DNA from 3 places in the Alcanivorax sp. IL2 genome. Region 2 is predicted to be linked to each of the others. Evidence: predicted binding sites of a transcription regulator. Region 2 holds the regulator's gene; each other region holds the start of a gene.

What was found. Region 2 encodes sigma-54, which starts transcription at its own class of promoters, with help from an activator protein. Its sites were predicted from a motif close to TGGCACNNNNNTTGCTNT; they were not measured.
Region 1: the regulator sigma-54 is predicted to act here: its motif matches at 4,489-4,506, upstream of ACMG4N_RS09925 (NarK family nitrate/nitrite MFS transporter).
Region 3: the regulator sigma-54 is predicted to act here: its motif matches at 2,978-2,995, upstream of glnL (nitrogen regulation protein NR(II)).

Annotation. Positions count from the first base shown of each region.
Region 1 is NZ_CP179932.1:2,114,938-2,125,591, reverse strand. It holds gene ACMG4N_RS09945 (molybdopterin-dependent oxidoreductase) at 1-95, opposite strand, end outside; gene ACMG4N_RS09940 (NAD(P)/FAD-dependent oxidoreductase) at 92-1,324, opposite strand; gene nirD (nitrite reductase small subunit NirD) at 1,347-1,691, opposite strand; gene nirB (nitrite reductase large subunit NirB) at 1,694-4,222, opposite strand; gene ACMG4N_RS09925 (NarK family nitrate/nitrite MFS transporter) at 4,545-6,014, shown strand; gene ACMG4N_RS09920 (protein kinase domain-containing protein) at 6,050-7,759, shown strand; gene ACMG4N_RS09915 (DUF1285 domain-containing protein) at 7,912-8,466, opposite strand; gene ACMG4N_RS09910 (TetR/AcrR family transcriptional regulator) at 8,463-9,098, opposite strand; gene ACMG4N_RS09905 (aminotransferase class V-fold PLP-dependent enzyme) at 9,254-10,360, shown strand; gene ACMG4N_RS09900 (hypothetical protein) at 10,396-10,654, shown strand, end outside.
Region 2 is NZ_CP179932.1:3,337,447-3,348,100, forward strand. It holds gene ACMG4N_RS15345 (KpsF/GutQ family sugar-phosphate isomerase) at 1-129, shown strand, start outside; gene ACMG4N_RS15350 (KdsC family phosphatase) at 130-633, shown strand; gene lptC (LPS export ABC transporter periplasmic protein LptC) at 630-1,187, shown strand; gene lptA (lipopolysaccharide transport periplasmic protein LptA) at 1,162-1,728, shown strand; gene lptB (LPS export ABC transporter ATP-binding protein) at 1,725-2,450, shown strand; gene ACMG4N_RS15370 (RNA polymerase factor sigma-54) at 2,713-4,179, shown strand; gene hpf (ribosome hibernation-promoting factor, HPF/YfiA family) at 4,219-4,521, shown strand; gene ptsN (PTS IIA-like nitrogen regulatory protein PtsN) at 4,538-5,011, shown strand; gene rapZ (RNase adapter RapZ) at 5,109-5,960, shown strand; gene ACMG4N_RS15390 (HPr family phosphocarrier protein) at 5,969-6,238, shown strand; gene mgtE (magnesium transporter) at 6,394-7,758, shown strand; gene ACMG4N_RS15400 (BPSS1780 family membrane protein) at 7,810-8,565, opposite strand; gene pmbA (metalloprotease PmbA) at 8,627-9,982, opposite strand; gene yjgA (ribosome biogenesis factor YjgA) at 10,019-10,558, shown strand.
Region 3 is NZ_CP179932.1:1,087,174-1,097,827, reverse strand. It holds gene ACMG4N_RS05165 (nuclear transport factor 2 family protein) at 1-195, shown strand, start outside; gene glnG (nitrogen regulation protein NR(I)) at 370-1,803, opposite strand; gene glnL (nitrogen regulation protein NR(II)) at 1,859-2,968, opposite strand; gene ACMG4N_RS05150 (DUF4124 domain-containing protein) at 3,105-3,845, opposite strand; gene glnA (glutamate--ammonia ligase) at 4,000-5,406, opposite strand; gene ACMG4N_RS05140 (sulfurtransferase TusA family protein) at 5,636-5,887, opposite strand; gene ACMG4N_RS05135 (tRNA (5-methylaminomethyl-2-thiouridylate)-methyltransferase) at 6,043-7,140, opposite strand; gene ACMG4N_RS05130 (metallophosphoesterase) at 7,297-8,241, shown strand; gene ACMG4N_RS05125 (alpha-L-glutamate ligase-like protein) at 8,231-9,235, opposite strand; gene ACMG4N_RS05120 (inactive transglutaminase family protein) at 9,237-10,654, opposite strand, start outside.

The sequences.
Region 1 (10,654 bases), 1.2 Mb from region 2:
TTGGCCGGGTGCTGCTTGTCACCCTGCAGTTCGATGCCATCGGTTTTAATGCCACAGCCGACGCCACAGTAAGGACAGGTGGTGCAAATACTCATGCGGCAATTTCCTCCTGCTTGTCGCCGCCATCGCCGGGCAGGTTGCAGAAGGCCTCACCCAGTAACAGGGTGGCGCGTACCGCACTGATGTCGGTCTGGTTCCGCCACAGGGTTTCGTAGAAAGGGGCTTCGGCCACGTCGCCATACAGCACCATGCCGACGATGCGGTTGTCGCGAATTTGCAGGCGACGATAACCACCGGGCAACGCCAGCTGCAGGGTGTCCCCCTCTCCGGAGAAATCCCCGAAGGACACCAGATCAATACCGGAAATTTTCAAGCGGGTGGCACTGTCCGCATACAGGTAACGGCGATGACCCAGCTCGGCAAGGTGGCTGGCACACACGGATGCCTGCTCATACAAGGGTGCAACCAGGCCGAAGGTGCGTTGGCGATGCTCTACGCATTCGCCGATGGCGTAGATGGCCGGGTCGAAGGTTTGCAGGGTATCGTCCACGCGGATGCCCTGGTTAACGGTGAGGCCAGCCCGGGCGGCCAGCTCGGCGCGGGGCACAATGCCCACTGCCTGCACCACATAATCCGCGGGCAAGCGCTGACCATCGGCAAGGTGGACGGCCGCAACCGCGCCCTGGCCGTTGTCTTCGATGGACTGCGTGCGCGCCTGCATGACAAATTTCAGGCCCCTGGCTTCCAGATCCTGTTGCAGGCGATGGCCTGCCGCTTCATCCAGTTGCTGGTTAAGCAGGTGCCCACGGCTGTGCACCAGCGTCACATCGTGGCCCTGTTTCACCAGCGCATCGGCCGCTTCCAGCCCTAAAAAGCCGCCGCCCACCACCACTACCCGGGCTGCCGGCAGCGACAATAATGTCCTGACGTCATGCAGATCACGAAAGCTCATGACGCCCTTCAGTGCCACACCGTCCACCGGCAACTGACGCGGTGCCGCGCCGGTGGCCAACAGCAGACGATCATACTCAAGCACATGCCCCGCCGCCGTGATCACCTGGCGGCGATGACGATGAATCTCCACCACCGGGGAACCGGTAATCAGACGTATACTCCGCTCGCGATACCACTGGTGGGGATAGGTGGTGATGGTCTTTTCATCCGTGCCACCACAAAGCAGTGGCGACAGCATGACCCGGTTGTAACCGGCAAAGGGCTCCTCCCCCACCACCGTGATCTGATACAGATCCGGTGCCAGGCTGGTGAGCTCTTCCAGCAGGCGGCACGCCGCCATGCCGTTACCAATTACCACCAGTCGCTTCATTACTACATCGCCTTTGCGGTATTCAGGCCGGGACGGCCAGTTTGATCACGTCGTCTTCCACCTGTACCGGATAGACCGTGAGGGAAACGGCTTCGTCTTCCAGACACTGGCCCGTTTCCAGATCGAAATGCTGCTTGTAGATTGGCGACGCCACCACACGCTTATCACCCACCGACCCGAGAATGCCCCGGCTCAGCACGTTGGCCTGGCTGAACGGGTCGCGGTTATCCAGGGCATACAGGCTGCCATCGCGGGTGCGAAACAGAGCTGCCTGGCGACCGGGCAGGCGTACGCCTACCCCGGTGCCCGGTAATACGTCATCAAGCTTGCACACGGCTTGCCATTGCACGGCAACGGAACTGTTCATGCTCATGCCTCCTCGACCAGTTCGATACGTTCATGTTCAAAGGCCGGACGACGCTGGCCGCGCTCGCGCACGTATTTCAGGTTGTCGTCGGCGCTGTTGTCGTTGACGAAATGCTTGAAGCGTTTCACTGCTTCGTCGTCTTCGATGGTGGTCTTCCACTCACACTGGTAGGTGTCGATCACGTGTGCCATTTCCGCTTCCAGCTCGGCACCGATGCCCAGGGAATCCTCCAGAATCACCTGCTTCAGGTAATCCAGGCCACCTTCCAGGTTTTCCAGCCAGACGCTGGTGCGCTGCAGACGATCCGCCGTCTTGATGTAGAACATCAGGAAGCGGTCGACGGTCTTGATCAGCTCTTCATCGGTCAGATCAGATGCAAACAGATCCGCATGGCGCGGGCGCATGCCGCCGTTGCCACAGACATACAGGTTCCAGCCTTTCTCGGTGGCGATCACACCCACGTCCTTGCTCTGCGCTTCAGCACATTCACGGGTACAACCACTCACGGCCATCTTGATCTTGTGCGGGCTGCGCAGGCCCTTGTAACGCTCTTCCACCTGGATGGCGGTACCCACCGAATCTTTCACCCCGTAGCGGCACCAGGTGGAACCCACACAGGATTTCACGGTACGCAGGGACTTGCCGTAGGCGTGGCCGGTTTCAAAGCCGGCATCCACCAGGGTGCGCCAGATATCCGGCAGCTGCTCAACGCGAGCACCGAACAGATCCACCCGTTGGCCACCGGTGATCTTGGTATAGAGGTCGTACTTCTTGGCCACTTCGCCCAGCACGATGAGCTTGTCCGGGGTGATTTCACCGCCGGCCACACGGGGCACCACGGAATAGGTGCCGTCGCGCTGCAGGTTACCGAGGAAGTAATCGTTGGTGTCCTGAAGGCCCGCGTGGGGCTTGTTCAGCACATAATCGTTCCAGCAGGACGCAAACACCGAAGCCGCGGTGGGCTTACAGATATCACAGCCTTCGCCGCTGCCGTGTTTTTCCAGCAGCTCATCAAAGGTGGTGATCTGCCCTACCCGTACCAGGTGATAGATTTCCTGGCGGGAATACGGGAAGTGTTCGCAGAGGTGGTTGTTCACTTCCACGCCACGTTTTTCCAGTTCGCTGTCCAGCACCTGTTTCACCAGCGCCGAACAACCCCCGCAGGTGGCGGACGCCTTGGTGCAGGATTTCAGATCGCCCACGGTCATGGCGCCATCATCAATGGCGGCACACAGATCACCCTTGGAGACGTTATTACAGGAACAGATCTGGGCAGTGTCCGGCAGCGCATCGGCACCCAGCAGGGGCGCACCATCGGAAACCGGCGCCACCAGTGCCGCTGGACCACCGGGCAGGTCCATCTCGTTCAGGCACAGCTGCAGCAGGTTGCCGTAGTCGTTGGCGTCCCCCACCAGAACCGCGCCCAGCAGTTTCTTGCCGCACTCACTGATCACCGCCTTCTTGTAGATGCCGGCGGTTTGATCCATGAACACGGTACTGCGTGAACCCGGAGTGTTGCCGTGGGCATCACCGATGGACGCCACGTCCACGCCCATGAGCTTCAGCTTGGTGCTCATGTCGGCACCGGTGAACTGTTGCTCAAACTTACCCATCAGGTGCTCGGCGGCGATCTCCGCCATCTGGTAACCCGGCGCCACCAGACCGAAGATGCGACCTTCCCACAGCGCCACTTCACCGATGGCATAAATGCTGTCATCGGAGGTGACACAGTGGTTGTTCACCACGACGCCGCCACGCTCGCCCAGCTCCAGCTCACAGGCACGGGCCAGTTCGTCCTGGGGACGGATGCCGGCGGAGAACACGATCACATCGGTTTCCAGGTAATTGTCTTCACCGAAGTTCATCCGGTGTTTGCAGGTTTCACCGTCCACAATGTCTTTGGTGCCGGTGCTGGTGTGTACGGTGACACCCAGTTCCTGAATCTTGTCCTTGAGCAGGCCGCCACCAAAGTCGTCCACCTGGACAGCCATCAGACGCGGGGCAAACTCCACCACATGGGTTTGCAGGCCCAGGTCATGCAATGCCTTGGCTGCCTCCAGGCCCAACAGCCCGCCCCCCACAACGGTGCCCACTTTGCCGCCTTTACTGGCAGCGATCATGGCATCCAGATCATCGATGGTGCGGTACACGAAACAGTTATCACGATCGTTACCGGGTATCGGCGGCACGAACGGATAAGACCCGGTGGCCAATACCAACTTGTCATAGCTGAGCGTTTCACCCGTGTTGGTGGTGACGGTGCGTGCACCACGATCAATGACATCCGCCTTGGTATTCAGCTTCAAGGTAATGTCGTGCGCGGCGAAGAACCCTTCAGGCACCAGCGACAGGTCGTCGGCGGTCTTGCCGGAAAAGTAGCTGGTTAGCCCCACGCGGTCATAGGCCGGCAGTGACTCGGCGCACAGTACGGTAATGTCGAAGTGCTCGCGGCCACCCTGGGCCACCAGCGACTCTAGATAACGTTGGCCCACCATGCCGTGGCCAATAAGTAGAAGTTGTTGCTTTGCCATAAGGCTCACCCTCGCGGTGCATAACTGACACCCATCACTGAGCAAGGCCTGTGCCAACTTGCTAACTCATTATTTTTAATGGATTTATTTTATTTTTTGGGCAATAACCACAGAAACCCTGCTTTCTTTTAATGCGTTCGTGCACGAGAAAAATGCATTTTTTCGTGCACCGAGATGACCCATAAACGCTCCCGATTTGCGCACAGTTATTGCTCTCCCCCCGGTTAATTCACTTTTAATTCATTGAAAACAGACACTTAGCAAGGTGGCACAGGAGTTGCTCAGATCAGCCTGTCGTTAACCGCCCATGCATGGAGAAGTCATGAGCGATCAAAAGCTGAATCTGTTGAATCTTTCCGCGCCACGCATCCGCCTGTTACACCTGAGCTGGCTGGCGTTCTTTATTACCTTTGTTGTGTGGTTTTCCCATGCGCCATTAATGGGGCATCTGCGGGACGCCTTCGACCTGACTCCCGAACAAATTAAGGCGCTGCTGATTCTCAACGTGGCGTTGACCATTCCAGCCCGGGTGGTGATCGGTTCCCTGGTCGATCGCTTTGGACCCCGGTTGGTGTTTGGCTCTCTGCTGATGCTGGCCGCTCTGCCCTGCTGGGCATTTGCTCTTTCCACTACCTATGAACAGCTGGCGGTGACCCGCCTGTTGATGGGCTTTGTGGGTGCCGGTTTCGTGGTGGGCATACGCCTGATCAGCGAATGGTTTCCGGCCCGGGAAGTCGGTCTGGCGGAAGGCGTCTATGGTGGCTGGGGCAACTTCGGCTCTGCCGCCGCGGCAATTACCCTGCCTTCCCTGGCTCTCTTTTATGGTGGCGATGACGGCTGGCGCTGGGCCATTGCCACCACCGGTGCCGTTTCCTTTCTCTACGGGATTTTCTTCCTGTGGCGGGCACGCAACACGCCCCAGGGCGCGTCCTATTTCAAGCCCAAGAAAGCCAGCGCGCTGGAAGTGAGCACCAAGAAAGACCTGTTCTTCTACCTGGCCATGAGCCTGCCCCTGTATATCGCGCTGCTGGTGATCGTCTGGCGCCTGGGGCCCACCAACCTGAATCTGTTCGGCCAAACCACACAGATTCTGTTGGCCGCACTGATTATCAGCCTGGCAGTAGTACAGCTTGGCCAGGCCTGGCGGGTAAACCGTGAACACCTGAAGGAGGGAGTTCCCGAGCACGACCGCTACAGTTTCAAACAGGTAGCCATTCTGGATCTGGCGTATATGGTGACGTTCGGCTCCGAGCTGGCGGTGGTTTCCATGCTGCCATTGTTCTTTACCGATACCTTTACCCTGTCAGCAGTTACTGGCGGTCTGCTGGCCTCCGGCTATGCCTTTATGAATCTGGTGGCTCGTCCCGGTGGTGGCTGGGTATCCGACAAGTTCGGGCGCAAGAAATCCTTGGCCATTCTGCTCTGCGGTCTGATGGTGGGCTACGGCCTGATGAGTCAGATCGGCAGCAGCTGGCCCATTGCCCTGGCGGTGATTGCCACCATGTGTTGTTCCTTCTTTGTGCAGGCTGGTGAAGGTGCCGTGTTTGCCACCGTACCGCTGATCAAGCGTCGCCTTACCGGTCAGATCGCCGGCATGGTAGGCGCCTACGGGAATGCCGGTGCGGTGATCTTCCTCACCGTGCTGACCTTTGTGGACCCGTCCACTTTCTTCCTGGTGATTGCCGCCAGCGCTGCCGTGGCCCTGGCCGCCGTGCAGTTCCTGGATGAACCCAAAGGGCACATTGCGGAAATCGACGAGAAAGGCGACGTTCAGCTCATCGAGGTGGGCTGAGTGTTATCGGCAGGTCATACACAGGAGTTTTGATAATGGATGTTGCCAACGTCACGGCCGAGGCACCGGCCATTGCCCCCGAGCCGGACCTGCACCCGCAGGTCCGCATCGGCCAGTACAGTGATGCCGGGCCCAAACTGCACAACCAGGATGCGCTGGCCATGCAGATTCCTGATGGCCCATTGCTGCGTACCAAGGGCATTGTCGCCGCCCTGGCCGATGGCTTGTCCAGCGCCGGTGCGGCACGGGAAGCCGCGGAATCCTGTGTACTCGGCTTTATCAATGACTACTATGCAACGCCATCATTGTGGAGTGTGCCCCGCTCCGCGCAGCGGGTACTGGAAGCCCTGAACCGCTGGCTGTGCCGGCAGACCCTGGCCGGGGAAAGCCACCTGTGCACCCTCTCCCTGCTGATCCTGCGCTCGCGTACCGCACACCTTTTCCAGGTGGGCGATTCGCGTATCTGGCGACTGCGTAATGACCGTCTGGAATGCCTGACCCGTGACCACAGCCGCATGATCGGGGACAACCGCCAGGTTCTCACCCGGGTCATGGGCGGCGATACCCGTCTGGATGTGGATTACAGCAGCAGCGACTTGCAGGTAGGCGATGTGTTCCTGCTTACCAGTGATGGCGTGCATGGTTTCCTGTCCCGTTCACGCATGCAGGGCATCGTGCGTGCCAGTGGCCAGCCGGAAGTGGCTGCCCGCAGCCTGGTGGAAGCGGCCCTGGCCAGCGGTAGCGATGACAACCTGAGCTGTCAGGTGCTGCAGGTGGATGGCCTGCCCGACGCCAGCGCCGACGAAGCCCTGCGCCAGCGCGGCAGCCTGCCACTGCCCCCGCCGCTGAGCCCGGGAATTCGTGTCGACGGTTTCACCATAAAACGGGAGCTGTATGCCAGTGTGCGCAGCCACCTGTATCTGGTGGAAGATGAAAGCGGCAAGCAGTCGGTGCTCAAAACACCGTCGGTGAATCTGGAAGACGACCGGGATGCCCTGGAGCGGTTTGTCATGGAGGGCTGGGTAGGCCAACGCCTGCGCAATGCCCACCTGCTGCGCACCCTGCCCCTGCCGGACAACCCCAGCTGCCTCTATCAGCATCTGGAGTTCATCGACGGTGTGACGCTGCAACAATGGCTGAAAGAACACCCGGATGTGGCGGTGGAAGAAAAACTGTATCTGGCCGATCAGTTACTTAACGGTATCCGTGCCCTGCACCGTGCCGATGTGATTCACGGCGACCTGAAGCCGGATAACATCATGGTGGATACCGACGGTCTGGTCCGCATCGTGGATTTCGGCAGTTGCCATTGCCGCGGCATGGAGCAACACAATGCGGGTATCCCCCTGGGCACGCGGGATTACAGCGCCCCGGAACTGCTGGATGGCGCCGCCCCCAGCGAACAGAGCGACCTGTTTTCCGCCGCAGTGTTCATCCATGAAATGCTCACCGGATCGCTACCCTGGCAGGGCCGCTACGAAAAATCCGCCCATCGCCCCCTACCACCCTTGCAAGGTCACAATGCTTTCGTGCCGCTGTGGATCAACAACGTGCTGCAGCTCGCCCTGCAACATCAACCCAAACAACGCTTCAGCGACGCTGCCGAATTCCGCGACGCCCTACGCCGCCCAGTACGCAGCCGCAAACCGGCGGTCGACAACGATGTCCGGCAGCTACGTATCTGGAAAGGGATCAGTATTGTGCTTGTGGTGTTGTTGTTGATTAGCGTGGCAGGAGGGTTTTAGTGAACAGTTAACAGTGAATAGTTAACAGCGACGCGATCAGCTTAATAGGGTTTGCAACGCATGAGGCCGCGCTCAGTATCTGGGCGCGGCCTCATGCGTTTTTGTTGCGGCTACGTTTCTCGCGCAACTATTCACTGTTAACTGTTAACTGTTCACTCTCCCAGAGCGCCCAACTCAAAACGCCGACCATTACTCTCCACAAACAGCTTTCCCTCTTCCTCAAACGCCCAATCCACCAGTTGGTAAAACGCAGAGCGACCGATCAGGGCTTCCAGGTTTTCGCGGACTAGCAGATACGGTGACGGTTCGCCGGTTTGCGGGTCGGTTTCTACGCGTAGGGGGTGGTTGTCGCCGGCCACTACGTGGCTACCCACATTGGTGGTGAAGACCAGTTTGGTGACCCCGCCCTCTTCCAGGCGCTGCACTTCCACCGCCACAAAAGGAGCATCGTCCACCTGGATGCGCAGCTTTTCCACCGGGGTGATCAGGAAGTAGTCATCGCCTTCGCGCAGCAAAATGGTGGAGAACAACGCCACCATGCGTTCGCGCTGGATGGGGGAATTCTGGTAGTACCAAGTGCCATCCCGGGCGATGCGCATGTCGATATCCGCATGGCGCTCCGGCTTCCATTGATGCACTGGCGGCAGGCCGCTTTCATCCTTGCCTGCCTTTTCCAGCAGCGCCAGCAGTTCCTCCGCCTGTTTCATCGTGGCCCCCGTTGCCCCTTGTTGCCCATGCGAATGCCGATCTCGATCAGGAAATCCAGGAAGTCATCCTTGTCGTCGATCAGCTTCTGGTAGAACGGGGATTCCATCAGTGCCACCGCACCATGGGCCAGCGCCCAGGCGGAGCAGATGTGATAGATCGGGTCCACGTCTTCCAGTGAGCCTTCGGCAATACGTGCCTTGACGATATCGGTGAGGCGGGCAAAGTTGGCTTCGCGAATGCGATGCAGCTTGTCCACCAGTTCCGGCAGGGCATGGTCCTTAATCACCTTGTTCTCAAGGCGATCGAACAACTGGTAACGCTTGGGATCACTGATCCGGAAACGGAAATACTCCCGTGCCAGCCGCTCCTTGTCATCGCCGCCGGAGATGGTCTGGAATACCTCGGCCAGATCCTCCTCATAACGGAGCATCAACAGCAGATAAATCTCGTTCTTGGTCTCGAAATGCTTGTAGATGGTGCCCTTGCCGATACCGACCCGGTCAGCAATCATTTCCACGGTCACACGGTCCTCGCCCTCTTCCAGGAACAGCTCAAGGGCTGCATCCAGAATCTGGCGCTCCCGTTGACGAAATTCCTGCGCCTTGCGCGTGGCTTTTTCCAGGTCACCCATCTATTTCTCCTTCGAACCCGCCATACCAGACGTAAAGACGGCTTAACTGCCGCAATTCTAACGTATTCCCTTTTTATAAACACAGGCTTGTATTGATGGAAATCCCTCAGGGGGTAGCATAGCGTCATGACTTACCCGCCCAGCATGGAGACATCATGGCTCACCCGGAATTTCCCCACCGTGAAGACCTGCTTTACCTCAACCACGCTGCGGTGGCGCCCTGGCCTGCCCGTAGCCGCGATGCGGTGGCGGAATTCGCTCGCCAGAATTGTGAGATCGGTGCCCGTGATTACCCCCATTGGCTGAAAGTGGAACAACGCCTGCGCGAGCGACTTTCCTGGCTGATTGGCGGGGTCAATATCGATGAAATCGCCCTGCTGAAAAACACCTCAGAGGGTTTGTCGGTGATTGCCCAGGGCATTGACTGGCAGCCCGGCGACCAAATCGTGATCAGCGATCAGGAGTTCCCGTCCAACCGTATCCCCTGGGAAGCGCTGGCGGATCAGGGCGTGGAAGTGATCGCCGTAAGCCTGGATACGCCGCAACCGGAACAGTCAGTGATTGAGGCACTGGGACCGCGAACACGGCTGGTGTCCCTGTCCGCGGTGCAATACGGCACCGGCCTGCTGATGGACATGGCGCCCATCGGCGCCGCCTGCCGGGAGCGGGACATCCTTTTCTGTGTGGACGCCATCCAGATCCTCGGCGCCCTGCCCTTTTCGGCGGAACAGGCCAAGGCGGATTTTGTGGTGGCCGACGGCCACAAGTGGATGCTGGGCCCGGAGGGGCTGGCATTGTTCTACTGCCGCCAGGCAGTACAGGACAAACTGACCCTGCGCCAGCACGGCTGGCATATGGTGGCCAATGCTGGCAACTACACCACCACCGACTGGCAAGTGGCCGATAATGCCCGTCGTTTCGAATGCGGCAGCCCCAATATGCTCGGAGCCCATGCCCTGGAGGCATCCCTGTCCCTGCTGGAGGAGGAAGGCATGATCCAGGTGGCCGAGGCCCTGCAGGATCGGGTCCAGCGACTGATCGACGGTCTGCGGGACCGGGGTGCCACCCTGCTCAGCCCCGTGGACCGCCAATGCCGGGCCGGGATTGTCACCTTTACCCTGCCCGGTGAAACGCCAGCAGACACCTTCCAGCGCTTGCGACAGGCCGGCGTGGTTTGTGCGGAACGCGGTGGCGGGGTCCGTTTTTCACCACATTTCTATACCGACTATTCGGTCATCGACCGGGCCCTGAGCCTGTTGTAAGCTCCAGAACCTCGTTTCCCGCACATGGAGTGCCCATGAGTCGTCAACTGGCCTTTTATCAATGGATCTGCCGCCGCCTGCAGCGAGACGAGCCGTTCAGTGGCCAGCCCAGTGCCGACCTAGACAGCCTGCGCACCGTACTCAAGCCCTGTGATGTGCTGCTGGTGGCCGGCCATAGCAGTGTGGACCGCACCTTCAAGGTAATCGGCGACAGCCGCTTTGCCCGGGCGGTGCTCTATATCGGTCGACTTCATGACGTGGCTGACCCGGCCCTGCGTGCCTTGCTGGGGGATT
Region 2 (10,654 bases):
CACCTGGCCGCCGAGGCCCTGCAGATCATGGAAACCCGCAAAATCAACGGCCTGATGGTCTGTGACAAGGACCACAAGCCTCTTGGTGCCTTCAACATGCAGGATCTGCTGCGCGCGGGGGTGGTGTAAATGCCTCTGCAGCTCTCATCCATTGATGCCCAGAACCTGCGCCTGATGGCCTTCGACGTGGACGGAGTGATGACCGACGGGCGCATCTACTTCAGCCCGGAAGGCGAAGCCATCAAGGTATTTAACACCCTGGACGGCCACGGTCTGAAAAAACTGGCCGCCAGCGGCGTCACCCTGGCCATCATCACCGGTCGCAATACACCCATGGTAGCCAAGCGTGCCGCCGACCTGGGCATCGCCCATGTGATACAGGGTCGTGAAGACAAGGGCGTCGCCCTGGCGGATCTGGCAGAACAGCTGGGTATCGCCGCCAGCGAGACCGGCTATGCCGGCGATGACGAACCGGACGTAAGCGCCCTGGACTGGGCCCAGATCAGTTTTGCCCCGGCCAATGCCCATGACTGTGCCAAGACAGCCGCCGATCACATTACCGAACGGCGCGGCGGCGAAGGCGCGGTTCGCGAAATCTGCGACGCTATCCTGGCGCAACGGAGCCCGGCATGAAGCGCCAGGGCCTGCTCAGTGCCACCGGCATTCTGATGCTGGGGCTGGTCATGCTGATGACCCTGCACGAGTGGGATGACACCCTGCCCGGCCAGGAGGATGCCATCCTCACTGCGCCTGCCATTGTCGCCAAGGACATTACTGCACGCGCCTTTAGTGAAGAGGACGGCCGTCTCCAGTACTATCTCACCGCCGAGACGCTGACCCAATACGACCACAACCCACTCACGGAAATGCAGCAACCCGAGCTGGAAATGGCCAACGACAAAGGCAGCTGGACCATTGTCAGCGAACAGGGCGTGGTGCAAGAAAATGGCGACCTGATTGTCTTCTCCGGCGACGTGACAGCCCGCAACCAGCAACAGAAAATCACCCTGGACACCCAGGAACTGCGCTTTCTCAGCGAGACCAACATCGCCAGCTCTCCCGGGGATGTTGACATAGAATTTGAATCCGGCAGGACCCGCGCGGGTGCGCTGGAGGCCGATCTCGACAAGGGCATACTGACCCTTGAAAAAGGAGTAAAGAGTGAGTTTGACGCGCCGGCTTCTTAGAACCTGCACCATCGCCCTGGCTGTGACCCTGCCGGTGAGCGCAGTGGCCGCCCCAGCACAAATGCCGGTGTCCGTCACCGCCGACTCCGGACGTTTCGAACAGGACGCCGGCAGCGGGCTGTATCGCGGCAATGTGGAACTGATACAGGGCAAGCGGAAACTGTTTGCCGATGAGATGCGCCTGTTTACCCGTAATGGCGAACTGATCCGCGTGGAAGCGTCCGGCACCCCGGTGCGCATGGAAGAAGGTGAGGACCTGCAGGCCCACGCCAATAACCTGGTCTACGACATTCGCCAACGCACCCTGGTACTCACCGGCGATGCTTACATTGAACACCTGGGCAACACCTTTGAAGGCGCCAAGGTGGAATACAGCCTGGATTCCAAGCGGGTAGACGCCAGCAGCGAAGGCGACAAACGGGTACGACTGGTGATCCCTGCCGAGAACCAGACGCCCAAGGAAGACACCCCTGCGGACAACAATGCAAACGACGAGGCGCCCGTAGCGCCCTCCTCAGAGGCGGAGCCAAACACCCCATGAGCCATTTACGTGCCCACCACCTGGCAAAAAGCTACAAGGGTCGCCGGGTCATCGAAGATGTCTCCCTGGACGTGGAAGCCGGCCAGATCGTCGGCCTGCTCGGTCCCAATGGCGCCGGCAAGACCACCTGCTTCTACATGATTGTCGGACTGGTGGAAGCGGACGCCGGTCGGATCGACATCAACGAGGCGGATATCACCCATCTGCCCATGCATGGCCGCGCCCAGCGTGGCATCGGCTACTTGCCCCAGGAAGCCAGCATCTTCCGCCGCCTGACCGTGGAAGAGAACATCATGGCGATCCTGGAAACCCGCAAGGAGCTGAGCAAGGCGGAGCGTCACGAACGCATGGAAAGCCTGCTCAAGGAATTCCATATCACCCACATCCGTGATTCCCTGGGTATGAGCCTGTCCGGCGGTGAGCGGCGCCGGGCAGAAATCGCCCGCGGCCTGGCCACCGACCCGGATTTCATCCTGCTGGATGAACCCTTCGCCGGCGTGGACCCGATTTCCGTGAACGACATCAAGGGCATCATCCGCCATCTGAAAGAGCGCGGCATCGGCGTACTGATCACCGACCACAACGTGCGCGAAACCCTGGATATCTGCGACACCGCCTACATCGTCAGCGCCGGCCATATCATCGCCTCCGGCGATGCGGACACCATTCTTGGCAACCAGCAGGTGCGGGATGTGTATCTGGGGGCCGATTTCAGGCTGTAAAAGGCAGTAAATAGTTAATAGTGAACAGTTAACAGCTCGCGGCCGGGGCATGCACTATTTTTGAGCAAGCCGCCGCGCCCATAGCTTGTTCGCGACGGAAAGGCTTGAAACACAGAAAACCTGCCCCGCGCGCTGTTAACTATTAACTGTTCACTGTTAACTACCTTCCTCCTAGCACACAACCACCATTGGCACAAATATTGCTTGCCTTATGCATAGGCTGTTATTCTCAGGTTTTGGGGATGACACCAGTCTGAGCAGTATGAAGCCAAGCCTACAACTACAAATCGGCCAGCAGCTGACCATGACTCCGCAGCTGCAGCAGGCTATACGCCTCCTGCAGCTCTCCACGCTGGACCTGCGTCAAGAGATTCAGCAGGCCGTGGAAAGTAATCCGTTGCTGGAGCTGGCCGATGATTTCGGTGACGAATCCCTGCCTGACGCTGACGAGGAACGTCAGGACGACCAGGAGCTGGATACCGAGCGTGACGATGCCCTGGAAGAGTTCGTGGATGACGAACCCGGCATCGAAACGGAATGGGACGATGTTTATTCCGGCCAGACCAGCAGCGCCTCCAGCGCCCTCCCCGACGATGCCGACGACTGGCAGCAGCGCCATAGTGTGGCCGGCAATCTACAGGACCACCTGCTCTGGCAACTGAATCTGACCCCCATGAGCGATGTGGACCGCATTATCGCCATGACCATCATCGAATCCCTGGACGATCGCGGCTACCTGACCGTCACCGTGGACGACATCGTGGCGATGATGAACGCCCAGGATGACCTGCTCACCGAAGGTGACGAGCTGGAAGCCGATGAAGTCCTGGCTGTGCAGCACCGCCTGCAACAATTCGACCCGGTGGGAGTTGCCAGTCTGGATCTGGCCGACTGCCTGCGGGTGCAGCTGCGCCAACTGCCCACGGACACGCCCTTTCTGGACTATGCCCTGGCCCTGCTCGGGCATCTCGAGCTACTGGAAAAGCACGACTACGCCGCCCTGCGCCGGGTACTGCAGATCAGCGAAGAAAACCTGCTGGACGCCCTCTCGCTGCTACGCACCCTGGACCCGGCTCCCGGCGAACAGATTGGGGAAAGCCAGGTGGATTACGCGGTGCCGGACGTGATCGTACGCCAGCACCAGGGGCGCTGGCAGGTCAGCCTGAACGAGGAGGTGCTGCCCAAGGTCAATTTGCAGCAGCAGTACGCCTCCATGGCCCGCAAGGCCGGTGGCGAGGATGGCCAGTACCTGCGCAACTGCGTGCAAGAAGCCAAGTGGTTCATCAAGAGCCTGCAAAGCCGCCACGACACCCTGCTGAAGGTGGCAACCCGCATCGTTGACGTTCAGCAGGACTTCTTCGACTATGGGGAAGAGGCCATGAAACCCCTGGTTCTGGCCGACATTGCCGACGCCGTCGAGATGCACGAATCGACCATCAGTCGGGTCACCAACCAGAAATACATGATGACACCCCGCGGCGTCTTTGAGTTGAAGTATTTCTTCTCCAGCCACGTGGGAACAGACGGCGGCGGTGAGTGTTCCTCCACCGCTATTCGTGCCATTATTAAGAAGCTGGTCGCTGCCGAGAATCCCCGCAAACCGCTCAGCGACAACAAGCTTGCAAGCTTGCTGAATGAGCAGGGAATCAATGTAGCGCGCCGGACAGTCGCCAAGTACCGTGAGGCGATGAGAATACCGTCATCCAGCGCCCGCAAGCGTTTGGTGTAGGCGCCGGGACGGCCCAACGAGCAGGTAAAGGAGCCAGCCATGCAAATTAATATCAGCGGTCATCACCTGGAAATTACCGATGCTTTGCGAGCCTACGTAGGAGACAAATTCTCCCGTCTTGAACGGCATTTCGACCAGATTACCAGTGTCCAGGTGATCCTTTCCCCGGAACCCAAGACCCACAAGGCGGAATCCACTATCCATATTTCCGGGGCCGACGTCTTCGCCACCGCTGAAGCAGTCGACATGTACGCTGCCATCGACAAGCTGACGGACAAGCTCGACCGCCAGATCCTCAAACACAAGGAAAAGGCCGTCAGCCACAAGCACGGCGGCCACTGAACCCAAAGCGACAATTATGCGAGTTCGCGAACTACTCACCGAAGCACGCACCCATAGCGAGGTGCAGGCCAGCAGCAAGAAACAGCTGCTGGACCAGGTTGCGCAGCTGGCCGCGGCCGGCTGCGACAGCCTCAACGAACAGGAGGTCTTCGACGCCCTGGTAGCCCGGGAAAAGCTGGGCTCCACGGGCATCGGTGAAGGCATCGCCATTCCTCACTGTCGTCTTGGTCACTGCCAGCAACCCATCGGGCTGCTGCTGAAACTCTCTACCCCCATCGATTTTGACGCCGTTGACGGTCGCCCGGTAGATCTGGTTTTTGTACTGCTGGTTCCCCAGGAAAACCCGGAACAGCACCTGAAAACCCTCAGCCACCTGGCGTCCCTGTTCAACGACGACGATTACCGTGCCGAGCTGCGATTGAGCAAGAACGACCACCACCTTTATCACACCGCCGTGGAATCCGAAGCGGAGCTGCGACTGGCATCATGAAGGAACGCAACACGCTTTCAGGCATCACCCGGGACATCCCCTCGTCTATCCATTTTGCGTGCCAACGTGCTGCAAATAGCGTGCAAGCGGTGCAACCATGAAACTCACCATCATCAGCGGCCGATCCGGCTCGGGGAAAACCACCGCCCTGCAAGCCATGGAAGACCAGAACTACTACTGCGTCGACAACCTGCCGGTGGGCATGCTCCCGACACTTGCGGAACAGCTTGACCAGGGCGAGCTCCCCATAGAGCGAGCGGCAGTAGGCATTGATGCGCGCAACCTGCCCACCCAGTTACTGGCTTTTGACGCCATCCTGGATGCACTGCACCAGCAGCAGGTAAAGACCGAAATTATTTATCTGGATGCGGACGACAACACTCTGCTCAAGCGCTTCAGCGCCACCCGCCGGCGACACCCGCTGGGCGCCCAGCAAGGCTCCGTGGAAGCAGCCATCCAGCATGAGCGGGAATTGCTGTCCAATATCCGCCTGCGCGCCGACCTGGTGATCGACACCAGCAACTATGACGTTCACAGCCTGCGTAACCTGATGCGCGAACGGGTAGCCAATCGCAGCGCCGCCCTGTCCCTGCAGCTGGAATCCTTCGGTTTCAAGAACGGCCTGCCCAACGATGCCGACCTGGTGTTTGACGTGCGGGTGCTGCCCAACCCGCACTGGCGGGCCGACCTGCGGCCCTTTACCGGCCGCGATGACGCCATTATCGATTTCCTCCAGCAGCACCAGGCCAGCCACGACATGCTTGAAGATATTCATCATTTCGTAAAACGCTGGCTGCCGGCGTTTGCTGACAGCGATCGCAGCTATGTGACTGTCGCCATTGGCTGCACTGGCGGCCGCCATCGTTCGGTATTCATTACCGAACAACTGGCAAAACGGCTACGCGATGAGGGCACCACCCTTCAGGTCCGCCACCGCGAACTGGATTAAGCCACTCAATGATCGAAAAACAACTGGATATCATCAACAAGCTTGGCCTGCATGCCCGTGCTGCCGCCAAGGTGGTCAGCGTGGCCTCCCGCTATGAAAGCCGCATTCATGTGATTCACAACGGCAGCCCCATCGACGCCAAAAGCATCATGGGGCTGCTCATGCTTGGCGCCGCCAAGGGCACCAGCGTCACCTTTCAGGTTGACGGCAACGATGAAACCGCCGCCATGGAAGAACTCACCGATCTGTTCGCCCGCCGCTTTGATGAAGAAGAATGAAAACAGTTAAAAGTTAACAGCGAATAGTGAACAGCTAAAAAATCAAGTACCACATGCCCCGAAGGGCTGTTACTGTTGGTTTATCCAAGTCCGAGCAGCAGCACACATTGTTCCCGCTGTTAACTATTCACTGTTAACTGTTAACTGATTCTTCGATGCCCGCCGATACCAGCCGTAGCCAACAGCACCACAAAATCATCAACCGCGCCTTGTCCAGCGGCACCTACACCCAGGTCCGTCAGCTGTTCAATAATCTGCCCGGTGCTGAAGCGGCGCATTTGCTGGAATCCTTCCCTCCCCGGGAACGGGAAATTCTCTGGCAACTGCTGAGCAAGGACCAGGAAAGCGAAGTCCTCCAGTATCTGGGCGAGGAAGTGCGGGTTGAACTGCTGCGCAACCTGAGCACCGACGAGCTGGTCTCGCTGGTGGAAGAGCTGGACACCGATGACCTGGCCGACCTGTTACAGGAATTGCCGGACCACGTCACCAGCCAGGTCATGGCCAGCCTGGACGCGCAGAACCGGGATCGGCTGGAACAGGTAATGAGTTACCCGGAGGATACCGCCGGGGGCCTGATGAACACGGATGTCATTACCATCCGCCCGGAAATCACCTTCGAGGTCGTGCAGCGCTATCTGCGCCGACGAGGCGAAATCCCTCGCACCACCGATAACCTGGCGGTGGTCAATCGCCGCAACCAGTTTATCGGGCTGCTGCCGCTGACCAAGGTCCTGATCAGCGACCCCGGCACCACCGTGCGCGAGGCCATGATCACCGATACCGAATCCATCCCCGCCACCTTGCCCGCTCACGAAGTGGCCAAGATCTTCGAACGCCAGGATCTGGTAACCGCCCCGGTGGTGGACGAAGACGGCATGCTGGTGGGCCGGATTACCATTGATGACGTGGTAGACGTGATTATCGAGGAAGCCGACCACTCACTGATGAGCATGGCCGGTCTGGATGAAGACGAGGACACCTTCGGTTCCGTCTGGCAGACCGCTCGCCGCCGGGCCGTCTGGCTGGGCATCAACTTGCTGACTGCGCTGGCGGCTTCCGCCGTCATCGGACTGTTCGAAGCCACCCTGGAAAAAGTGGTGGCGCTGGCCATTCTCATGCCTATCGTTGCCAGCATGGGCGGTATCGCCGGCAGCCAGACCCTGACCCTGGTGATCCGCGCCATGGCATTGGGGCAGATCCAGTCGAGCAATACTCGCTATCTGCTGGTCAAGGAGCTGTCCGTGGGGGCATTGAACGGCGTGCTGTGGGCCACGGTGATCGGCATTACCGCTGCGCTTTGGTTCGACGACCCCAGTATCGGCATGGTCATCGCCGCCGCCATGATCATCAATCTGATCATGGCCGCCTGCGCGGGTGCCTTGCTACCCATGATCATGAAAAAGATGGGCATCGACCCGGCCCTGGCGGGCTCCGTGGTGCTCACCACCATCACCGATATCGTGGGCTTCTTTGCCTTCCTGGGCCTGGCCACCGTGCTCTACGCCCATCTGCTGGTCTGAAAAAAAAGGCGCCATCGAGTGGCGCCTTTCTTGTCATGCTTTCCGCAGAATTTATTCCACAAAAATCTGCCGGAAAGACACGTAGTAGGCGCCGGCCAGAATCGGCATGACGAACAGCCAACCCAGCAGCAATGGCAAGGCAGCCACCAGCACGATCACCATGGTTACCAGCAGGTAAACGATCAAGGGAATCACGTTGCGGGTGAAGCCGCGCAGGCTCAGCTTCATGGCTTCGCCCACACCCTTGTTGCCCAGGAAGATCAACGGCACGGTGAAATAGAACAGATAGACGAAGCCAAACATGGCCACCAGCCCCAACAGGCCAAGCACCACCATGGCCCCGGTGTTAGCGCCACCGCCGGCACCCAGTGCATAACCCAGCCCGCCAAAGACAATCCCGAGCAGCAGCATCACGCCGAGCTGAGCCAGTGCCATCAGAATCAGTGGGCCGGTTCGATCAGAAAACGCGGCGAACAGGTCGGCGAAGTCCGAGGTGCCCTCGGTTTCCATGCGATGGAAGATTTTCACGATCCCCGCGTATAGCAGAGGCGTCGCCAGAATCTGAGCGATCATGCCAAGCAACGGAATGATCTGGAACGCAGAGGTAATCAGCACGGTGACCACCAGGGCCCCCAGCACCACACCCCAGTGCCCCGGCAGCATCTTGTGACCACTGCTGATCCAGCCCAGTGCGTCCCCCGCACTGATCTTGCGCGGCTCGGCCAGAATGGTCAGCGGCTGCGCCGGCGGATTATTGTCGTCAACCAGCTCGGCCTGCGGCTGTTGATACGGATTGATTTCACTCACGGTTTGCTCCTTTCCCGAAAAAAATTTTCATCCATTGAAAATGCCCGGATACAACGTATCGCTATCGCCCTGCGATTTTGATGGGCGACAACAACAGCGAGCCGCTGGCGATGTTACCCCGATAATCCACATCGGTACCGCTACCCTGAATACCCTTGAGCATCTCCCCCAAATGCCCCGCAATGGTAAACTCTTGCAACGCTCCTTGTATGACACCGTTCTCAAACCAGAAACCGCTAGCGCCACGGGAATAGTCTCCGGTCACCAGGTTCACCCCCTGCCCCATGACTTCCGTGATCAGAATGCCTTTCGGCACCCGGGCCATTAACGCTGCCAGTGACTCGCCGGTATCGGTAATAGACAGGTTACGCACCCCGCCACCATTGCCGGTGGGCTCCATCTGCAAACGGCGACCAGCATAAAGCCCCAGTACATACTGGCGCAGTACGCCATCCTCCACGAAAGACTGGGCACGAGTGGGCAGGCCATCACCATCGAAAGGGGCAGAGGCATTGCCGGCAGACAGATGGGGACTCTCTGTCAGCGCAAACCCCTTGGGCAGCACTGCGGTACCGATACTGTCCTGCAGGAAGGAGCTGCGACGGTAAAGGGCGCCACCGCTGATGGCCGAGACCAGGTGACCCAGCAGACCGGAGGCCACCTCCGGCGCAAAAATCACTGGCAACTCACCGGTCTCGGGAATACTCGCCCCCAGCCGCGCCAGGGTCCGCTCACGGGCTTTTTCACCAATCTCTTCGGCGCTGGCTAACCGCTCGCCGATGCGACCTCCGTCGTACCAGTAATCGCGCTGCATGCCATCATCGTCTTCCGCCACCACGCTGCAGACCCGGCTATGATGGGTGCCACGATAGCCGTGCAGAAAACCTTCCGAGGTGGCAAAGACACGCAGGCTGGCACCGCTGTTGATGGACGCGCCTTCCGAATTGACGATACGGTCATCATTGCGGGCAATGGTTTCACAGCGCAATGCCTCGTCGATGGCCGCCTGGGTATCCATTGCCCAGGGGTGATACAAGTCCAGGTCCGGTACCTCCCGAGCCAGCATCGAGGCCGGCGCCAGACCCGCATAACGATCTTCCTCGGTGTAGCGGGCAATGGAGGCCGCCGCCTGGATGGTGTCGCGCAGGCTGTCACGATTGTCGTCGGAACTGCTGGCGTGCCCCTTGCGCTGGCCACGGAACAGGGTCACCGACACACCGCGATCACGGTGGAATTCCACGGTTTCCACCTCCCCCTGGCGCACATTGACCGAATACCCCTGGGACAGGCTCACATTCACTTCCGCGCCATCGGCACCCTGCCGTTTCGCCTCTTCCAGCACCCAGGCGGCCGTATCTTCCGCCTGGCGTAATTGGGCAATATCCAGTACTGCTGTCGTTGCGGGGGAATCAGACATAAAATAGCGGTTCCGTAACCAGAATCAGAAAATGTAATGACCGAGTATAACGACGACCTGCTGACCAGCAAGACACAACAAAAACGCGATGACAGTGCTTTGCAGGAGCTGGGACTCTCGTTAATGGACATGAAGCCGGCAGAGCGCGAGCGACTGCCCCTGGGCGATGAGCTGAAAAAGGCCCTGGACGAAGCCGGCCGCATCAACCACCACGAGGCTCGCCGTCGCCATGCCCAGTACATCGGCCGCCTGATGCGCGAATCCAACAGCGAGCAGATCATCCAGGCGCTGGAAGCGTTTCATGATCCGTTCCGCCAGCAACGGCTGACCAACTGGGTAGAACAGATCATGGCCTGCGACCAGCCCAGGGACGCAGAAAGCACCCTGCAGCAAGTCCTGGACTTCTTCCCCCACGGTGACCGCCAGCAACTGCGCAACCTGAGCCGTAATGCACTCAAGGCCCGCGTTGACGACCCGACCACGGCGTCTGCCGCAGAAAAAGACAAGTTCAAACGCGAGCGGCGCAAGCTGATGAGCTACCTGAACCAGCTGGACAAAACCGCGCCTCTCTATTGAGATGAGAAACGCTTCATGCGGCTGGCGTAGGGTGGATTAGCCTAAGCGTAATCCACCTTCAATTTCACCATGGTGAGGGCAATGCGAGGAAAGCAT
Region 3 (10,654 bases), 1.3 Mb from region 2:
CTGGCCATCACCCAGGTCAACATCGAGCTGGATCCGGTCACCCAGCGCCACGCCCGCGTCACCTTCACCGCCTTCGCCTGGGGAGGCCAAAGTGTTATGCCCGACAATGCCGATAGCTACCGGGTGGTGAGTGACTGGCGCGAAGACGGGGAGTGGAAGATTGAGGGACTGACAGCGAACGGGCTTAGAGAGTGAACAGTAAACAGTAAACAGTAAACAGTAAACAGTAAACAGTTCGCGATTTTGCGCTCGTTATTCCCCAACGCAAGAGGCCGCGCCCAGAGTATGGACGCGGCCTCTTGCGTTGCAGAACCTGAAATCCAGTCCCGCGAACTGTTAACTATTCACTATTAACTGTTAACTGCTTTATCAATCCTCCTCCCCGCCACTCAACTGCCCCTCCATATCCAGCTCCTTGATCTTGCGGGTGAGGGTGTTGCGACCCCAGCCGAGCAAAGCGGCGGCATCTCGCTTACGGCCGCCGGTGTGCTGCAAGGCTACTTCGATCATGGTGCGCTCAAAGCCGGGAACCGCCTGCTCAAGAATGCTTCGCTCACCCTGAGACAGAGCCCGATCGGCCCAGTTGCGCAGAGACTTGAGCCAGTCGCCGGACACATCAGCCCCCTTGGCCGCACCCGCTTCTTTCAACTCCGGGGGCAAATCATCCACCAGGACTTCGCGGCCAGACGCCATTACGGTCAGCCAGCGACAGGTATTTTCCAGCTGCCGCACATTGCCTGGCCACGCCTGAGCAGACAGATATTTCTCGGTATCCTTGTGCAGAATTTTCGGCTCCACACCCAATTCATGGCCTGCACGCTGGAGAAAATAATTTGCCAGCCGGGGAATATCTTCGCGGCGCTCGGCCATACGCGGAATATGGATGCGAATCACGTTTAACCGGTGGAACAAATCTTCCCGGAAGTCCCCTTCCTTCACCAGTTTTTCCAAATCCTGGTGGGTGGCAGCAATAATCCGCACGTCCACATGGATTGGTGTTGTACCACCGACCCGGTAAAACTCACTTTCCTGCAATACCCGCAACAGACGGGTCTGCGCTTCCAGCGGCATATCACCGATTTCATCGAGAAACAGGGTGCCGCCATTGGCCTGCTCGAAACGGCCAACGCGCTGGTTGTTGGCACCCGTAAACGCCCCTTTTTCATGGCCAAACAGTTCGGACTCGATCAGATCCTTGGGAATGGCTGCCATGTTAAGGGCCACGAAATTCTTTTCCCGACGCATGGAATGGCTGTGCAGGGCCCGTGCCACCAGCTCCTTACCGGTACCGGACTGGCCATTGATCAATACGGTGACGTTGGAATGGCTGAGCCGGCCAATGGCGCGAAACACCTCCTGCATGGCCGGTGCTTCACCGATAATTTCGGTGGATTCTTCCTCCACCGCTGCGGGCTGTTCACCGCGGGATTCTTCCCGGTGCTTGATGGCGCGGCGCACCAGCGCTACCGCCTCATCCACATCAAAAGGCTTGGGCAGGTATTCAAAGGCCCCGCCCTGATAGGAGGCCACCGCCGAATCCAGATCGGAATGGGCGGTCATGATAATCACCGGCAGGTCCGGATTCTTGCGCTGCAGGATCTTGAGCATGCGCAGACCATCGGTGCCCGGCATACGCACATCGCTGATCAGCACCTCCGGCTCCTGACCACCCGCTTCCAGGGTATTCAGGGCCTCATCACCATCCTCGAAACAGGTTACCGCGTAACCCTCCTGGCTCAGTGCCTTTTCCAGCACCCAGCGAATGGAACGGTCATCGTCGACTACCCATACGGTTACGCTCATGACCGGCCTCTCCCTGGGGTTTCACTGTTGTCGTTGCTCACGGCTACATAGGCGCTCATGACTGTTCGCTCTCCGTTACTTCCGGCTGCTCCATTGGCAGCAAAATACTGAATACGGTATTGCCCGGTACGCTTTCGCACTCGATCAGCCCCTGATGCTGGCTGATGATGGACTGGGCAATGGACAATCCCAGCCCGGTACCACTGGCCCGGCCACTGACCATGGGATAGAACAGGGTCTCCTGCACATCCGGGGCAATGCCCGGGCCGTTGTCGACAATATCCACCCGCAGCACCAGACGGTGACGCAGGGAGCCGATGGTGAACTGCCGCAACACCCGGGTGCGCATGATGATGCGGGCATCCTCGGTGTGCGACTCCAGCAAGGCCTGGGTGGCGTTGCGGATAATATTGAGCAGCACCTGGATCATCTGATCCCGATCGGCGATCACATCCGGCAAACTGATATCGTAATCCCGCCAGATGGACACACCCTTGGGATGTTCCGCCAGCAACAACTGGCGTACATGCTCCAGGCACTCATGGATGTTCACCGCCTTGAATTCCGGCGGTTTACGCGGGCCCAGCATACGATCCGCCACCGTGCGCAACCGGTCCGCTTCATCAATGATGACCTTGGTGTACTCGGTCAGATCCGGGGTCGGCAGGGCTCGCTCCAGCAACTGTGCAGCACCGCGGATGCCGCCCAGTGGATTCTTGATCTCGTGCGCCACACCGCGCACCAGCGCCCGGGTGGCCTGATGGGCATGAATCAGCGCCTCCTCCCGGGTAATGCGCAATAGCCGATCCAGCGGCTGCATTTCCATCAACAGGCATAGCGTCTGGCCCGGCTCATTGATCGGGCTGACCGAGTAATCCACCGTTATTTCATAGCCGGGAGACACCGCCAGGCGGGCCTCTCGACGGGTAAAGGGGTGCTCATCCCGAATGCACTGGCGCAGGGCAGCACGGGCCTCCTCGTCATCAAAGAAATAGTCCGGTAACGGCTGCCCCATGGCACGACTGACACTGGTCGCCAGCAGCATTTCCGCCGCCGGATTCAGGTAGCGGACCTGCAGATTGTCATCAAGCATGATCACTGCGGTGCGCAGGTGATCGAGTAAACGTTTGTGCAAGGTGACACCACCCATCAACTGTTGGCCCATAACAGGGCATAAGCAATTATCAGGCCATCTCTGCCAACGCCGCAGATGCACGGCTTCAGGTCGTCACAGCAGAAAACGCAGCCCCATGATGATGAGTGTAGCGGGATTCAGGGAAGGGGCGCACAGATATGGTGCATTATCGAGGAGTCAGAACGGGGCGCTGCTGGGCCGGGCGGGCGGGCTTTCCCGGGCCCGCCGCCTCCCCCGCCCCCGCAGGCCTGCCGGATGATGCCGTTTCACCCGCCTTTGCCGGGCTGCCGCGACTGGCAGGATCGCCTATGGCGTTGGGATCTCTATTGTTTCCATTTCCCGGCCCGTTCTGGAAATTCTGCACCGTGCTGCGATGAACGTAGACCCGCACAGGCTCAGAGCTGATCAAGACTTCACCATCCGGGTTGATCACTTTTACCACCAGGGAGTGCGTGCCCCGGATGATGGTATTCAACTCCATCCCCGGCTGCTCTTCCCCATTATCAAACAGGACAAGACGATCCTCCCCCTGAAGGGATGGCTGCAGATCGACAACTATCGGCACTGGCTCCCGCGGATTACGGATCGTGCTTTCCGGCTCAGGGCTGGTGATTACAAGAGTGCGGTACTCCTCAGCCTGCTCTTCTTCAGCGGCCTGAGAGTCAACCTGAGGAAGCTTTACCTGCTTCATGGGTACCGTATTGGGCGTGCGCAAGTGCACCTCCTCTGAGGCCCCCTTATCCTCAGCCGGCTGGTCACTGAAGATCACATTTCCATGCTTATCCACAGACCGATATATTTTAGCCGGCGCCTTGGCCTCTTCGCCCTCTCCCTCCACCTTTGTCTCAGCATGGAGTCCGCCGAAGCAAAGAAGCAGCCCGGCCATCAGCATTCCTGTTTTCTTCATTATCGCCTCCCATGAACCTACCCTTGATTCTCACTCGCTCATAAAGCACGGGAAAGGGCCAAATGCACAAATTGGCGCTTCAAGCAGAATAACACAGACAAAAAAAGCCCCCGACAAGCGGGGGCCCTCTTTCTGCAATGTTTCCCGAAGGAAATTAGCAGGAGTAGTACATATCGAACTCGACCGGGTGCGGGGTCATGTTCAGACGCTCGATCTCACCACGCTTCAGGGAGATGTAGCCTTCGATCATGTCCTTGGTGAACACGTCACCTTCGGTCAGGAAGTCCATGTCGGCTTCCAGACAATCCAGGGCCATGGTCAGGGTGTGCGCCACGGTCGGGATGTCTTTCGCTTCTTCAGCCGGCAGATCGTACAGATCCTTGTCCATGGCGTCGCCAGGGTGCAGCTTGTTCTTGATACCGTCCAGGCCAGCCATCAGCAGTGCCGCGAAGCACAGGTAGGGGTTGGCAGACGGATCAGGGAAGCGTGCTTCGATACGACGGGCCTTGGCACTGCTCACGAACGGAATACGGATGGAAGCAGAACGGTTACGGGCAGAGTAAGCCAGCATTACCGGGGCTTCGAAACCGGGCACCAGACGCTTGTAGGAGTTGGTGGAACCGTTGGTGAAGGCGTTCAGGGCACGGGCGTGCTTGATGATGCCGCCAATGAAGTACAGCGCTTCGTCGGACAGGCCAGCGTAGCCGTCACCGGCGAACAGGTTCTTGCCGTCTTTGGCCAGGGACACGTGAACGTGCATACCGGAGCCGTTATCGCCGATCAGCGGCTTGGGCATGAAGGTAGCTGTCTTGCCGTAGGCGTGGGCCACGTTATGTGTGCAGTACTTGAGGATCTGCACTTCGTCAGCCTTGGCGGTCAGGGTGTTGGCGCCAACACCGATCTCACACTGGCCAGCAGTGCCCACTTCGTGGTGGTGAACTTCGATCTTCAGCCCCATGGACTCCATGGCAGAACACATGGCGCCACGCAGGTCGTGCAGGCTATCTACCGGCGGAACCGGGAAGTAGCCGCCTTTCACGCCCGGACGGTGACCAATGTTGCCACCTTCGAAGTCTTCGTGGGAAACCCACGCGGCTTCTTCGGAGTGAATGTTGTACATGGAACCCTGCATGTCGGATTTCCACTGCACGGAATCGAATACGAAGAATTCCGGCTCCGGACCGAACAGCGCGGAATCCGCGATGCCGGTAGCCTTCAGGTACTCTTCAGCACGCTTGGCAACAGAACGCGGGTCACGCTCGTAACCGGTCATGGTGTTCGGCTCGAGAATGTCACAACGCAGGTTAACGGTGGCCACGTCAGTGAACGGGTCCAGCACGGCAGTAGAGTCGTCAGGCATCATCACCATGTCGGACTCGTTGATGCCTTTCCAGCCAGCAATGGAAGAGCCATCGAACATTTTGCCATCCTGGAAGAAATCTTCGTCGATTTCGCCCACGGGGAGGGTTACGTGCTGCTCCTTACCACGGCTATCGGTGAAGCGCAGGTCCACCCATTTCACATCATTATCTTTAATCAGCTTGAGGGTCTTTTCAGACATTGTCGTGCGTCCTCCTAAGGAACAGCGGGTTTGTCTCTGGCTCATCGCCCCGCCCCGCATCAGGGCAGAACAGAGAGCCGGTATTCTCGGCCACCAGGCCTGCTTTGCCAATAGGGAGGCAAGTTCCATGCCAGCCCTTTTTTAGCGCATTTGACGCCAAAATACAGAATCAAGGGAAAAATAGCACCTTACGGTGCGTTACTGTGGTGCACTGCACCATTTTGTTGCACTAAAATAGTGCACCGCTGTCCTCGCCTACCCGCAGGACCACAAACACCTCATTGCCCGCCTCGCCGGTTTCCACCACCTCGTGCCCGTTGATCCGGCACCAGGCAGGGATATCGCTCAGCGCGCCGGGGTCCGTGCATACCACTCGCAGGCAATCACCGGAGGCCAGGGTGCGCACCTTGTTCTGCGTCTTGATCACCGGCATGGGACACAGCATGCGGCGCACATCCAGTTCGTGAAAAGCTTCGGTCATCAGGAATCCTTGGCTTCTAGCTTCTAGCTTCTAGCTTCTAGCTTCTAGCTTCTAGCTTCTAGCTTCTAGCTTCTAAAGATGGTGCCGCGCTCCAAACGAAGCACAACCCCAGCAACATTGTTTGTTTTCCTCGCAGCTAACAGCTCATCGCTGCTTTACCCTACATTCCAGGCCAACGGCACCGCATCCGGGTGAAACGGCTCAACAGTCACCTGGCGCGCCACACCATCCGGGCTGCGCACTTCCAGGGTAACCTCATCCGACGAACGCCCCTTGGAATAACGGGCCACAATCGCCGCCGCCTGCTGCATTTCCTCATCATTCTGGAAATTGCCATCCACCAGGGCCAAAGGCCCCGGGCAGCTCACCGTAGTGATGCTGGTAAACTGGTAGCGATATCCCTCCAGGAAACGGTTCTCACCTTCCTCCCGGCTGATGATCAGCTTTAAGTGGGGCTGCGGACGGATATGACGCCCCACCTTTAACAGCATGATGTCATCCAGTTCGTAGCGACGCTCGTTGCGGGCCTTCCACAGATCCGCCAGCTTGTTGGAATAGGATTCGTCGGTAAGGAAGCAGCAACCGCCGGCGGGCTGGGCAAAGTCATCCAGCCCGAACTTCTTGGCCAGGGCCATTTGCGGTTTGCGGCTGCGGCCGGAAAAATCGTGCAGGGACTCCCGGTCTACCCAGCCTTCACGTTCTGGCAGGGTAGCCGGCAAGTTCTTCGCGCATAGCGGTCGCAGCAGACGCTCGTCGGCGCCGGATTCCGCGCTGATAATCGGCATGGTGGCCTTGCGCTGGCTTTTCGGGCGCTGGCCGATCACCTCGCCCGTGACGATAAAATCAAACCCCCGATCTCCGGCAAACTCCCGGGCCTTGTTGATCATCAGGGTGGCCTGGTTGACCATGAAAATCTTGCAGTCCAGGCAGGGATTCAGGTTGGCCCCGTAGCCATGCCTGGGGTTGAGCACCACATCCTTGTACTCCTCGGAGATATCAATGATGTGCATCTTGATGCCAAGCTGCTCGGCCACCCACAGGGCGTTGTTGCGCTTTTCCTTATCCTTGTCTTTCTTGCGGATGGCATGGGTATGGCCTTCCACACAGAAACCGGTAAAGAAATTCACGCCTTCCACCTCTATCCCCTGCTCCTGCATCACCTTGACGGCCAGCATGGAGTCCAGTCCGCCGGACACCAGTGCGATAGCGCGGCGCTTAATCGGTTGGATTGACTCAGTTACAGAAGACGTCATGTGAAAAAACCTGCTGCCTTGATCGGCGCTCAAAAAATGGGCGGCGAAGTATAGCAATCACGCCCTCCTGACGCACCCTTCACCCAGGCCCGGCTGTCACCTGAGGGTCATATCGCTGGTCCAGACTCGACATTCCTGGCCACCCCACGGGGCTCCATGCAATTTCGCCTACTGCTACAACTGCTGACCCTGCTCATCGCCGCCGCCAGTCTGGGCTGGTGGTGGCACACTCCTCATGGCCCGTGGCTGCTACACAAGGAGCCCCTGGCCGGGCAGCGTCTGTGCGTAATCGGTGATGGCGGCTGGGGTAACGCCCCCTCTATGGCGGTGGGCCGGGCACTGGTGCTGCTGGACTGCGATCAGGTGCGCTACCTGGGTGACCTGGTCTACCCGGACGGCATCACCAGCCCGGAGGATCCGCTGCTGGAAAGTCGTTTCTTTGCCCCGCTTGGCCCGGCTCTGGATGCCGGTATTCCGGTTTATCTGGTGCTGGGCAACCACGACTGGAAGCAGAATGCCGACGCCTGGCTGGAGGTGGCGCGGCGCCACCCGCTGATCCACTTCCCCCACTACTACTATTTCGAGCAGTGGCCGGACGCCTGCGCATTCAGCCTCGAGACCACCTGGTTCGAGAAATGGTATTACCTGCGCCGCCAGGGAGCCTGGTTGTCGCAGGCCATGGAAACGGCTCAACGCCACCAATGCGGCTTCAGTCTGGCCTTTTCACACCACCCCATGGTCAGCTCCGGCTCCCACGGCAACGCCGGGGAAATGATAGCGCTGCATCTTCGCGACAAGCTGATCGGCAGATTGGATCTGCTGGTGGGCGGCCACGACCACATTTTATCCGACGAGGGGCAATACCAGGGCACCCGGCAACTGATCTCGGGCTCCGCCAGCATCAACAATGACCTGGGCCAGCCCAGCGGCAACCAGCACTTCACCCGCGCCACCCATGGTCTTGTAACGCTGGATATGCGCGACGACGGCAACAGCCTGCGCGCCAACTACCGCTTCTACAGTGTGCTGGGAAATCCCGACGACCCGCTGATCTCGCTGCTATGGGAGGGGGATCAACGCGGTCAGGGAATCAGGGAGTAACGGCGGGATCAGGTTCGCTAACCGGCACCGGCCCGGCCACGGCGAAATGCTTTTTGGAAAAAGCGATACGTTCCGCCACCGGGCGACGGGTATTGCCCAGGCTGTCCAGGTGATCCTCGATAATACTGCAGCGACGCAGCAGACCATCATCCATGGCAATCTGGATGTTAAGCCCTGGTCGGGCATTCAGCTCCAGCATCATCGGCCCGAATTCACGGTCCATCACCAGGTCCACCCCCAGATAACCCAGGCCGGTCAGGTCATAACAACGGGCGGCAAGCTCCAGACAATCTTCCCAGTCCGGCACGGTCAGGCCCGCCACTGCATTGGCGGTGTCCGGATGGCGCTCGATTCTCTGGTTGTGCCAGGTACCGCCCAGGGTCACACCGCTGGACAGATCCAGCCCCACGCCAATGGCCCCCTGGTGCAGGTTGGCCTTGCCCTGGGACTGGCGGGTAGGCAGGCGCAGCATGGCCGCCACCGGGTACCCCTGCAGCACGATGATGCGGATATCCGGCACCCCCTCGAAACTGATGCGATTGAACAGCTCTGTGGAGCGCACCCGGTATTCGATCAGGGCCTGATCGCGGTGGCCGCCCAGAGAATAAATACCGGAGATGATTCCGGAGATATGATGCTCCAGCTCTTCGGTGGTAACGATGCGCCCGGAGGCAGAGCGGAAATAATCCTCGAAGCGGTCGGCAATCACCATGATGCCGTCACCGCCCGCACCCTGAGCCGGCTTGATGACGAAATCCCGATGGGTTTCCACCACCCGGTGCAAGGTGCTGATGCCCTGTTCGGTGGCAATGGCACCGTACAGCTCCGGCACCCGAATGCCCGCATCCAGCGCCATCTGCTTGGTCTGCAACTTGTCGTCCACCAGCGGATAGAGACTGCGTTTGTTATAACGGAGAATGTAATCACCGTTGCGCTGGTTGATACCCATTACGCCACGGGCACGCAGGGCCTTGCGGGTCTTTGACCAGAACATGTCAGCGCTCCACCATGGCCCGGAAACGCAACAGCTCAGTGAGACGGTAGCCACGATAATGCCCCATCAACACCATCACTGCAGACATGCACAACAGCACACCCGGGAAGGTAAAGACGAAATAGACCAGCGGCGGCCATACCATTAGCAAATGACACAACACCGCCGCCACCAGGGTACCCAGAGCCACTTTCAGGGACTGGGTTCCACCCCGCTCTTCCCAGACAATGGAAACCCGCTCGATCACCATGGTCAGAATCACCATGGGGAACAGTGCCACCGACAGCCCCGACGACACCCCCAGCTTATAGCCCAGCAGGCTGATGACCGCCATCAGGATCACCACGAAAGTGAGCACAATGGAGAGCCGCGCCAGCAACTGCAGTTTCAAATGCTCAAGATAGGAGCGCACCGACAGACCGATGGCGGTGATGAAGGTAAACAGCAGCACCCCCCAGATCACCTGAGTTTCCCGGAAAGCCAGAGCAATCAGCACAGGCGTAAACGTGCCCAGGGTTTCCATGCCCACCAGGGAGCGGATCAGCAGCACCAGCAGTACGCCCACCGGAATCATCATCAGGATACGGAATAGCTGCTGAGAGGGCAGCGGCAACTCGTACAGGGAGAAATCGATAAAGCTGCTGGCATCCTGCAGCCGCAGGGAACGCGCCAGTTGCAGGGCACTCATTTCATTGCGGTGCACGCTCAGCGTCATATTCGCCGAGCGTCCGCCTTCGATATTCAGCAACGACTCGCTGCCGCTCCACCACACCAAGCGGTCATCCGGCAAACCCTGCTGACCATCCAGCGGATTGAAGTACAGCCAGCGCTTGCCGTTATAGGTCCGCAACCACAACTCAGGCTGCTGCTCCTGGCTTTCCACCAATCGCAAGGTATGTACCGGTTGAGCAGGAATGTGAGACATGGCAAGCAGCAGATCCACCACCTGGGCCCGGTTTTCCGGGCTCACATCACCACCGAGTAACAGCTGGACGTTGTCGTTTTCCAGCTCATTTACCCGCTTGATGGTCTCGCCGATAAAGGTTTCCACATCAGCGGAATGCTGACGGATCGGCTGCAACAGCGCCTCGGCAGCCAGTTTTTCCGCGCCGTCCAGCACCGGTGCTGGACGGAATTGAGGGCCTGGCTCATTCTCCCGGGTTTCCGCAAAACGGGGAGTGAGCATCAGCCGGTAGTAAAGATATTGATTGCCTTCGGCACGACGGGCAGACCAGGTAACCTGCCGATTGCCTTTCTCCACATTGACGTTCACGCCATAGTTATTGGAGATAAAGCTTTCGTTGAGGGTGGTATAGCCTGCTCCCTGGGGCGGCACGAACATGCGCACCTTGATCGGCTTGTTGGCCCGGGCAGTGAAACTGACCTGGGCGTCCACCACCCACACCGGGTCCTTCTCGT